Regions from separate parts of the Lysinibacillus sp. CTST325 genome, predicted to be linked through region 1. Evidence: riboswitches for the same ligand, from Rfam matches in the RefSeq annotation. Region 1 holds a riboswitch; the other holds the start of a gene.
The links. A riboswitch is a leader RNA that binds a small molecule or an ion and turns the genes downstream of it on or off. The one in region 1 is predicted to bind cobalamin.

Region 1 (5,441 bases):
CCATTCACAGCTTGCTCAATACGCTCTAATAGCACATTTTGTAAACGCTCATGATAGCCAAAATAATTGGCAATTTGAATATCACAGCCAGCATATTTTTCGTTAAATTGCTTACACATATCGTTCATACGTTCCATTAAGATACCTGTGAATAAAAAGTACGGAAGCATAATGATTTTTTTAGCACCAAGCTTCACACAGCGCTCAATTCCTTCTTCAACACGAGGATCTGTAACCCCCATAAATGCGCTTTCTACATATTGAACCGGGAGTTTCTCCCATAACAGGCGTGTAATTTTATAAAAATCACCATTTGCATATGGGTCACTGCCGCCTCGTGCAATTAATAAAACCGCAGTATCCTTATGTTCTTCTTCAGCATTAAAGCCAATTTCTGCTAAACGATCTTCTAAAATAGCAAATATTTCTTCATGGATACCGATTGTTTGACCATATGTGAACGTTATATTTGGATAATGCTCACGCGCATGTTCGATTTCTGCTGGAATATGCATTTTTGAATGTCCAGCATGAAGAAGAATAATCGGAATAACATGCACCTCTGTAGCGCCCTTCTTCACACAGTTCGTAATACCTTCTTCAATGTTTGGCGAAGCGAACTCTAAAAAACATGTTTCTACTAAAAAACTCTCATCAATACGAGGTTTCATTTGCTCGATAAACGTGCGTACCTCTTCATTTCCTGCTTCTAAACGGCTCCCGTGGCCGACAAATAAAATTGCTTTCATCTCATTACCCCTCACTAGTCGCCGCATGGAGCGGGCTCGACTTTTATTTTTGAAGACATATCCTGATACGTAAAATGTAGGATCTTTTTCACACGCTTGAAGTATTTAAACAAACGTTCATTTGGATGTGCATTTGCTTTGTATTCTTCGATAATGTCGGTAATAAGCGGTATTAGCTGTTCAGGCTCTAATCCTTCAACAACAGGCTGAGCCGCATGTGCTGTCCGACCAACCGGCTTGGCACCAATAAAAACATCGAATTTACTTTTACGATAAACAATGCCAATATCATCAAATACGGCTCGATAACACGCCATACCACAGCCATTAAAACCAATATTCAATGTTTTCGGTAACGACATACCACCAAGCTGTTCTTGAATTTCTTCCGCATATGGAATCGAATCGGCCTTTTCTCCATAGCAGAAGTCACAAGCCTTTAACGATAGCACGTCACCAAGTGGTGCGAGTAAAAAGTCAACTGCACGAAGCTTTGCGGTAATCTCTTCAGGCTCAGACGTTGGAATTTTCAAATGAATTTGATGGTCTGGTGTATACTCCATCGTTCCTTCCTCACCAACTACTTCAGCTAACGTCTTCATTTGTTGAGGAGTAAAGAACTTATTGGCTACCCCAGGACTAACCGCTAATTCAAAAATAGATTCGATTTTTTGTTGAACACGCTTAGGTGATACTTTCACCGTGCTCGTTCCCTTAACCATTGCAAGAGCTGCTGTCGCCATTTCAAGTGACGATTTTTCAGGCTTTGGTTGTGGTGTTATGGCTAAACTGGGCTTAATACGATTGGCATTAGGATCTGTCGCAAAATCATTACGCGCTGCTCCGGTTTCTTGATTCATCGCCCATGGTTCATTTTCTTCCTTAAGTCGTTGATGTGGTCGTAACGGTTGTTTTTCCTCACCAAGTGTATATTTGCGCTGATATCCACGTGGCGTAATCATTTTATTGTCGTAGAAGAACGTTGTTGAATTCCCGATAATAACCGTTGTTAACATGCCGATATCATGTTCAAGCATTTCTGCTAAAGTAGTCATCGTTATTTCCTGACGGTCACGATATGCGCTTTTCACAAGTCCAACTGGTGTATCTGGCGAACGATATTCCAGTAAAATTCGTTGTGCCTCTACAATTTGTCTCGTACGACGTCCACTTTTCGGGTTATAAAGAGCAATAACAAAATCCGCCATTGCTGCCGCTTCTACTCTTTTTGCAATTAAATTCCAAGGTGTTAAGTGGTCACTTAAACTAATAGTACAGGCGTCATGCATAATGGGAGCACCTAGTAAACTTGCACATGAATTAATAGCTGAAATACCTGGAACAATTTCTACCTCGATACCAGTTGCTTCTGTCCAGCCTAGCTCGATTAATACCTCATACACTAATCCTGCCATTCCATAAACCCCGGCATCACCGCTGGAAATGACCGATACGATACTTCCAGCCTCTGCTTGACGCACCGCTTCCTGTGCACGTGAAACTTCCTCTGTCATACCAGTACTAATAATTGATTTTGCACTAACTAAATCCTGAATCAGTTCAACATAAGTTTTATAGCCTATGATCATATGACTTTGTTGTAGTGCCTCCACAGCACGAGTCGTAATATGTTTAAAGTCTCCAGGGCCAAAGCCAACTACGAAAATCTTACCTTTTTGTGCCATTTTGTTACCCCTCTTTCACCTTTTCAATGCCTTTAATGGCTGTTGTTTGTGCTGTACGCTGCAACGAACCTTCACGCAATGTAAAGACATGCTCATTATGTAACGCTTCATGATTTAAATCTTGAACTAGTATTCTCGCATGCTCCTGCGTCGGCACTCGGTACCAATTTCCCTGAGGATATGCAATGACAACACAAGCATCCTTACACCTGCCATTACAGCGGGTCCTTGTCGTATGTATTTCCTTATCAAGCTCCAGTAACTGTATTTCATCACGAATTGCCTGTGTAATGTCCTCAGCATCTTTTTTCATACAGCTACTACCATTGCAAATAAAAAGATGTGTTTTCATCCCCTCTAAATTCCAAGTTGTCATAGTCGTTCTCCCCTCATTTGCTTTTTAAAAAAAGAAAAACCTTTACTCTAGACGAAGAGTAAAGGTTTAGTAGAAGCCAAATAAAAACGAATATATACGGGTACTCGTTTTCGCTTCAACTTCTCCCTCCGAAAAGTTTGCATGCATCATCACATAAGCAGGTTTCCTGACTTAAGCTTCCTTTTACTTTCGCGCCTTCCCAAGTTTTCACTAGTGGCATCCGCGATTTCATAGCTATTACAGTAGCGGGGGCTGTATCGGACTTTCACCGATTTCCCTATTATCTTGAATATTCAAGCACTTATGGACGTTTTATATGAATTTATAGTTTTTTTATGTAATAGAAAACTGTTTCTATCATAGCTTATTTTTTTAAAATTTCAATATTTCTTTCTTAATTTGTGACAATTTTTTTAAAATTCCATAGAAAAATGCGACATCCATTTTCTATTTATCTAAATTTTCGACATAGACACTCAATTTCAAATTTTTTCACAAAAAGTATAGCATATATATGGAAATTCATGTTACACTTTGTCGTGAAATCTCACAACTTCATCTTTTTTCGGTGCGAATTGTTCAGCAATTCGCTTAAAAGGGAAGCCGGTTCAAGTCCGGCGCGGTCCCGCCACTGTATTAGGGAGTTTTATAAAGAATGTCACTGTCCAAAGGATGGGAAGGCCTATAAAACGTTGAACTAAAGCCAGGAGACCTGCCGAAAAACATGTGATCGTTTCAACCTACGAGGATGGGTGTGCGGCTTAGCAGATTAGAATTTTATTTGCTTTTTTAGCTATGCACTTTTCCACAACTGGAAAAGTGTTTTTTTATTTTCGCACGCTAATTTGAAAAATTTTAATGTGAGGAGGAGAGATTTTTGAAATTTTCTGGTTGGAAGCTTAGTTATTTCTTATTGGCATTTTTATTCGTGCCAAATCGTGCATTTGCGATGCATATTATGGAGGGCTTTTTGCCAATCGAATGGGCGATTTTTTGGTGGGTCATATCGATTCCATTTATTATTTTAGGATTACGTTCTATTCGTAAAACCATTGATGAAAATCCGGAAACAAAAATGATATTAGGGCTATCCGGTGCCTTTGCCTTTGTGCTATCAGCCTTAAAGATTCCTTCTGTAACAGGGAGTTGCTCTCATCCAACTGGAGTTGGGCTTGGAACAGTTCTTTTTGGACCATTAGCGATGAGTGTTATCGGGACAATCGTATTATTATTCCAATCATTACTGTTAGCACATGGTGGGCTTACAACATTAGGGGCAAATACTTTTTCCATGGCAATTATGGGTCCTATTATCGCGTACTATGTATTTAAGGGCTCACAAAAAATGGGACTATCCTTTTCCATCGCTGTCTTTTTAGCAGCAATGCTTGGTGACTTAGGTACATATGTTGTCACTTCTGTACAATTAGCTCTTGCCTTCCCTTCTGAGGTCGGAGGCTTTATGGCTTCATTCACAAAATTTGCTAGTATTTTTGCGTTAACACAAATTCCTCTTGCTGTTAGTGAAGGAATTTTAACAGTGATCGTTATGAACTTCCTGAAAAAATACAATGTGAGTGAATTAAAAGCTTTACGTGTTTTCTCAGCAAAGGAGGCTCACTAAAATGAAAAAAAACTTACTGCTTTTAGCCATTGTTGTGTTATTAGCAATCGTTCCTCTATTTATTCAAAAAGGTGCAGAATTCGAAGGGGCTGATGGCGAAGCGGAGGCAGCTATTGGTGAAATAGATGCTAGCTACGAGCCATGGTTTGAAAGCTTATGGGAGCCACCAAGTGGTGAAATTGAAAGCTTATTATTCGCACTACAAGCTGCTATTGGCGCTGGATTTATTGGCTATTTCATCGGCTTAATGCGCGGTAAGCATAAAGAAGGTTAAACGCGATGTTACGCATTGATAAGTATGCTTATTTGAATAAATTAGCGTCTGTTCATCCGCTAGAAAAAATGACGTTATCCCTTGGACTACTTATATTGTCGCTTATCATGAGAGATGAACGAATTTCACTCATTACATTTATTGTGATGAGTGCTTTTATCATTTTAAGCGCAAAAATCCCTGCCAAATATTACGCTAAATTACTATTGCTACCTGGATTTTTTTTACTATCAAGTTTAGTGTCCATTTTAATTTCTATAGCGCCAACAACTAGCACGCTACCACCTCATATTTGGTCATTTTCACTTAATAGTTGGACGATTTTTATCGGCAGTGCGAGCCTCGTGACAGCGCAACAGCTTTTTTTCATCGTCCTTGGCAGCATTAGCTGTTTGTATTTTTTAATTCTCACAACATCAGTCCAATCTATTTGTTACGTGCTACGACAATGGCGACTTCCAACTCTATTTGTAGAGTTAGTAGAGCTAACGTATCGTTTTATTTTTATCTTTTTAGATAGTATGCAAAAAATTCATCTTGCCCAACAGGCACGTTTAGGATACAGCTCCCCTATGCAGTGGCTTCGCTCGGTATCAATGCTAATTGCAGCTTTATTTGTCGAGATGTTCCAACGTAGTCGTGAGCTAACCAATGCGATGGAAGCGCGTGGTGGCGAAGCTGTCTATTGGCAAGATGATCTTATCTATAACACGAAAAATTGGGTAGGTATTGC
Region 2 (5,441 bases), on a different contig from region 1:
AACGTTTACAAGAAAGGCTTGGGAGGAGGGAGCGAGATGCATGTCTTTATCGGAGGTGCCTATAGTGGAAAAACCGACTATGTCATGAAATTGCTCGAAGGTCAAAAAGTTGAGCTAGTAGATGGCAATCTACCTGATGGCAGCCCAGCCTGTGATGTACTAGTTATTAAAAATATAGAGAAGTGGCTCCTGACACAAGATCTTGAGGAGGATGAACCCCTTGTCAAAACCTTTTTGACAAGACTAAAGACTCTGGAAGAAAATTGTGCAGTCTATATAATAGTGACCGATATGGGACGTGGAGTTGTGCCAATGGAAAAACAGGCACGATTGTTGCGTGATACATGTGGGCGTTTGTACCAGGCATTATTTGCTGAAGCCGAACAAATCGTACGCATTTGGTACGGTATTGGGGAACAAATCAAATGATATAGTTTTAAAAAAATTTTATTAGGCTTTTCATGTTGGGGATAAGATTTCCAAGGACGTATGCTTTGTAAATAAGTTGATTGGAGTGGAGGTTGGGCGACCCCTTGGGGATTAACAATAGAGGAACGAAGGCTAAAACCATCACGTCCTGTGATAACGCCTTCGTGACCAACATCGTGTTGTGCAGCGAAGCGGCTCATCGGACGCCCCCAGGAAAGCGCCCAACCGGAACGGAAATCAATCCCACGCTATTATAAAAAATTTAAAGAAAAGAGGAAATGGGATGGATCGACAAAGATTGATAAAATTGACGCTCACTGCTATGGTAGCGGCAATTTGTGCAGTAGGTGCAGTTATTAAAATTCCAATATTTATTTCAACTGCTGCGCTTGACTCTGCACCTGCATTGTTGAGCGTTGTATTTTTATCTCCAGTATTAGCTGGAGTTGCGGGAGTCATTGGGCATTTTATCTCAGCCTTAACTACTGGATTTCCATATGGGCCTCTACATATTATTATCGCAGTAGAAATGTTTATTGTTGTATGGGTCTTTGGGGTCATGCATAAAAAAGGAATGCATTTCTGGAAATGGCCTGTGGCACTTGTTTTAAATGGCGTTGTGGCACCTTTACCATTTTACTTTATCATTAGTCCGGCATTTTACTGGGCGGCACTGACTAGTCTTCCATTGGCAACACTCATAAACCTAGTGATCGTTGCAATTGTGATGCCAATTTTGTCGAATGTGTTTGGGCGTAAAGAAGGTCGAGTACATTGAGAAATGCAATAAAAATAGGTGAGCTGTTTGCTACAACAGATAATGCCGCGGCGATTGGTGAAAAACCACAAGATGTTGTGTCTGCCCCAGACCAACTAACGGCATACTTCACGGCGCGTGTTACTTTTTTAGAGCAGCTTGCTGCAAATGCTTTACCAAGCCATATTTTACTCGCTAATTTTTCAGGGGATGCTGCATGGTCTCGTTATGTTGCAGGCATTCAGCAGGTTTTTGATGAGGCTGGTCTTAGTTGTCCGCCGATAGATGGTAGTACAGAGTCCAATATGGCGACTGTACAATCAGGATTGTCTATAACGATGCTAGGTGAGCAGCAAAAACACGCAGCAACTAAGCATGAACAGCTTAGTTGGTACACCTATGGACTACCGCTTGTAGGCAATGAAATCCTTGCACAGCCTGAAGATGTCGCACAGCTGCAACCTATTTTTCAGGCGTGGAAAGAGGGAATCGTGCAGCAAGTATGGCCAGTTGGATCAAAAGGTCTACAAGCCGAATTTACTCGGCTTTTTGGTGAACAACAGGTCAAAAGTTCGTTAGATGTTGAGAAATCGGCTGGTCCATGTGCAGTAGTTTTGCTAGGAATACAGCCTGAAAAAGAGCAGCTAGCACAAAAAAAATTTCCTAGAAATTTTGAAAAACTACGTAAAACTGCATTGTAATTGGGCTTGCTTCGAGAAAATGTCGCACTTTATAACGTGCAAGGGGCAAAACGCCTATTGCAACAATAAACACAATATGTTAGATTTGTTTAGGAGTTAAAACACAATATATAGTATTTTGGACGAGCGGTACCAATATGGTTTAAAAGGGAATTCGGAAAAAGAGTCATCTTAAGCCGAAGCTGTCCCCGCAACTGTAAGTGCTGACAAATGATGAGTAGGCCACTGTGAAGAACGGGAAGGTTATCATTTGGAGGAAGCATGAGCCAGGAGACCTGCCGATATGTTCAAGACAGCAACACATTCTTCGGGGATTGAGAAGTGGAGGCGAGAGATTTGTTCACTTCTTTGTGTGCATGTCCTTCATTTCCATTTCCGATTTTACTGCGATCACGTAACCGATAGATGTTGCGTGATCGCTTTTTGTGTTGCTGGAGAAGGAAAGGGAGAGAATGTGTACATGACAATTCAAATCGAACAGCAAATTGCTAAGCTAAAGAAAAATTACACGGAGGATGAACTCGAAAGTTTTGTAAGATTATCGGATCGATGGCTACGAAAAAACGACAATGCGACATTTGAAGCATGGGCGGATGCGATGATTTTACAAACGCTTAGCTTAATTGATGAGGAGGAGCCATACTGGACATTTGTCGCAGCTCAAGTTTATTTAGAAAAACTGTATGATCAATTTGCAACGCGTCGTGGTGTCTCAGTGAAAGATGTTTATAAGGTTTTTCCAGAACATTTAGCACACTATACAGAAGCTGGTTTGTATCATGAAAGTTTAACAACAAAGTATAGTGAGCAGGAGCTTCAGGAACTCGCTTCTTATCTAGAATCAAGTCGTGATGAGTTGTTTACGTATATTGGTTTAAAAACATTAATGGACCGCTATGTAGTCCGTGATTACACGAAAACACCAGTGGAATTACCGCAGGAACGATGGATGGTCATTGCAATGACTCTGATGCAGGATGAAACAGAAAATCGTTTAGAGAAAGTCCGTGAATCTTACTGGGCAATGAGTAATTTATATATGACTGTTGCCACACCGACATTATCGAATGCAGGTAAAACACATGGACAGCTATCTAGTTGCTTTATCGATACAGTAGATGATAGTTTACAAAGCATTTATGACACGAATACAGATGTCGCAACATTATCGAAGTACGGCGGTGGTATTGGTGTTTATATGGGTAAAATTCGTAGCCGAGGCTCATCTATTAAAGGTTTTAAAGGTGCATCAAGTGGCGTTTTACCATGGATTAAACAGCTTAATAATACAGCGGTTTCAGTCGATCAGCTTGGGCAACGACAAGGAGCTATTGCTGTCTATCTAGATGTTTGGCATAAAGACGTCTTTACGTTTTTAGATTTACGCTTAAACAATGGGGATGAACGTCTACGTGCCCATGATATTTTCACAGGGCTATGCTTACCGGATATATTTATGGAAACTGTTGAGGCACGTGGGGATTGGCATTTATTTGACCCGCATGAAGTACGAGAGGTTATGGGCTACTCACTAGAAGATTTCTACGATGAGAAAAAGGGTGACGGTTCTTTCCGTACTAAATATGAGGAATGTATCGCGAATCCATTGTTAAGTCGTGAAGTCGTACCAGCCATTGATATTATGAAGCGTATTATGCGCTCACAGCTAGAAACAGGCGTGCCGTTTATGTTCTATCGTGATGAAGTAAATCGTATGAATCCGAATAAGCATGAAGGGATGATTTACTCAAGCAATTTGTGTTAATAGTAGCACCTTCAATCAGAAATGGTTGTCGAAAACTCCGTTAAACGGGGAAAGTCACAATGTGATAACCCACCGTGCTAAATCTTTTGATTAAATTAATTAATCAAAAGTAAAAGCCTAACGACTATCGAAAGCATAGCTCATTGAAAAATATGAGTGAAGAAGCGAGTAGAGTACCCCTCAAGCGAGGCCCTATAAAATGGGATAATTCATAAAGGGAAAAGCGGAGCATCCTACAGGTAGAGCTGAGGATGATGATATAGTCTCCTCTGTATAGTGATATACAGCAGTTCAAAAGAGAACGGATTAGGTTTAGCGAACCTAGTTGAAGAAAAAGGACAGAGATATTCCAAAATATGTCAGCGACTGAATTCGAATCTATTACCCTAGAAGATGATGTCATCGTAACACGTCGCAAGCCTGGAGATTTCGTTGTATGTAACTTATCATCTATTAATTTAGGTAGAGCTGTACCGGCTGGCGTTCTAGAACGATTAATCCCAGTTCAAGTACGTATGTTAGATAACGTTATTGCTCTAAATACAATTCCAGTAAAACAAGCAGAGCGTACGAACCTACGCTACCGTGGTATTGGACTTGGCACATTTGGCTGGCACCATTTATTAGCTTTGAAAGAAATTCAATGGGAGTCTGAGGAAGCTGTAGAGTTTGCGGACAAGCTATATGAGGAAATTGCGTATTTAACGATTCGTGCTTCTAACGATTTGGCATGTGAAAAAGGAGCTTACCCATTATTTGAAGGCTCAGATTGGCATACGGGTGCGTATTTTGACAAACGTGGCTATGACAGTCATAAATGGAACGCGTTACGCGCCGCGGTTGCTGAAAAAGGGATGCGTAACGGCTATGTAATGGCAGTTGCACCGAACTCATCAACATCTATTTTAGCAGGCAGTACGGCTACGATTGATCCAATCTTCCAAAAGAGTTATTCAGAAGAGAAGAAGGATTACAAAATTCCAGTAACAGTACCTGATCTATCACCTGTGACGACTTGGTATTATAAATCTGCTTATTTCATCGATCAAAATTGGACAATTAAACAAAATGCTGCACGAGCACGTCATATCGACCAAGGCATTTCACTTAATTTATACGTTCAAAATACGATTAAGGCGAAAGATTTACTAGCATTGCATATGAATGCTTGGGCGAGCGGTGTGAAAACGACTTATTATGTGCGCTCAACGTCTGTAGAATTGCTAGAATGTGAGTCTTGCGCGAGCTAGGAGGAAGTAACAATGACAACTATTACAAAACGACAAATTATGGATAAGGAAGCACCAAACCGTTCAACAGGAATTGTCAACGGACGTTCTTCTAACATTTTAAACTGGGATGATGTGCGTTTTAGCTGGGCATATCCAAAGTATAAAAAAATGCTAGGGAACTTCTGGACACCGTTTGAAATTAATATGAGCAATGATGTCAAACAGTTTCCACAGCTATCAGCAGATGAACAGGAATCCTTTTTAAAAATCATTGGCTTGCTAGCGCTATTAGATAGTGTACAAACCGATTTTGCGGGGAAAGTAGCGGATTATTTAACAGATTCAAGCTTAAATGCACTAATGATTATTTTAGCGCAACAAGAGGTAATTCATAATCACTCTTATTCCTACGTGCTATCAAGTATTGTCAACAAAGACGAGCAGGATCGTACGTTTGACTATTGGCGTACAGAGCCAGTGCTAGAGCGACGTAATGACTTCGTTATTAAGGGCTACCAAGCATTTTCAGAGGAGCCATCTGTTGAAAATATGCTAGA

Region 2: another riboswitch for cobalamin. It lies ahead of ACYQ73_RS09040 (ribonucleotide reductase N-terminal alpha domain-containing protein); the one in region 1 lies ahead of ACYQ73_RS23330 ((2Fe-2S) ferredoxin domain-containing protein).

The regions. Positions count from the first base shown of each region.
Region 1 covers NZ_BAAFHO010000015.1:36,232-41,672, reverse strand. The annotation lists gene ACYQ73_RS23340 (sirohydrochlorin chelatase) at 1-749, opposite strand, end outside; gene cobJ (precorrin-3B C(17)-methyltransferase) at 764-2,434, opposite strand; gene ACYQ73_RS23330 ((2Fe-2S) ferredoxin domain-containing protein) at 2,439-2,810, opposite strand; cobalamin riboswitch at 2,949-3,130, opposite strand; cobalamin riboswitch at 3,359-3,544, shown strand; gene ACYQ73_RS23325 (energy-coupling factor ABC transporter permease) at 3,688-4,434, shown strand; gene ACYQ73_RS23320 (energy-coupling factor ABC transporter substrate-binding protein) at 4,436-4,708, shown strand; gene cbiQ (cobalt ECF transporter T component CbiQ) at 4,714-5,441, shown strand, end outside.
Region 2 covers NZ_BAAFHO010000002.1:696,955-702,395, reverse strand. The annotation lists gene ACYQ73_RS09060 (histidine phosphatase family protein) at 1-88, shown strand, start outside; gene ACYQ73_RS09055 (bifunctional adenosylcobinamide kinase/adenosylcobinamide-phosphate guanylyltransferase) at 37-429, shown strand; gene ACYQ73_RS09050 (ECF transporter S component) at 713-1,207, shown strand; gene ACYQ73_RS09045 (hypothetical protein) at 1,204-1,887, shown strand; cobalamin riboswitch at 1,998-2,185, shown strand; partial or broken gene ACYQ73_RS09040 (ribonucleotide reductase N-terminal alpha domain-containing protein) at 2,348-3,649, shown strand; partial or broken gene ACYQ73_RS09035 (ribonucleoside-diphosphate reductase subunit alpha) at 3,991-4,902, shown strand; gene ACYQ73_RS09030 (ribonucleotide-diphosphate reductase subunit beta) at 4,915-5,441, shown strand, end outside.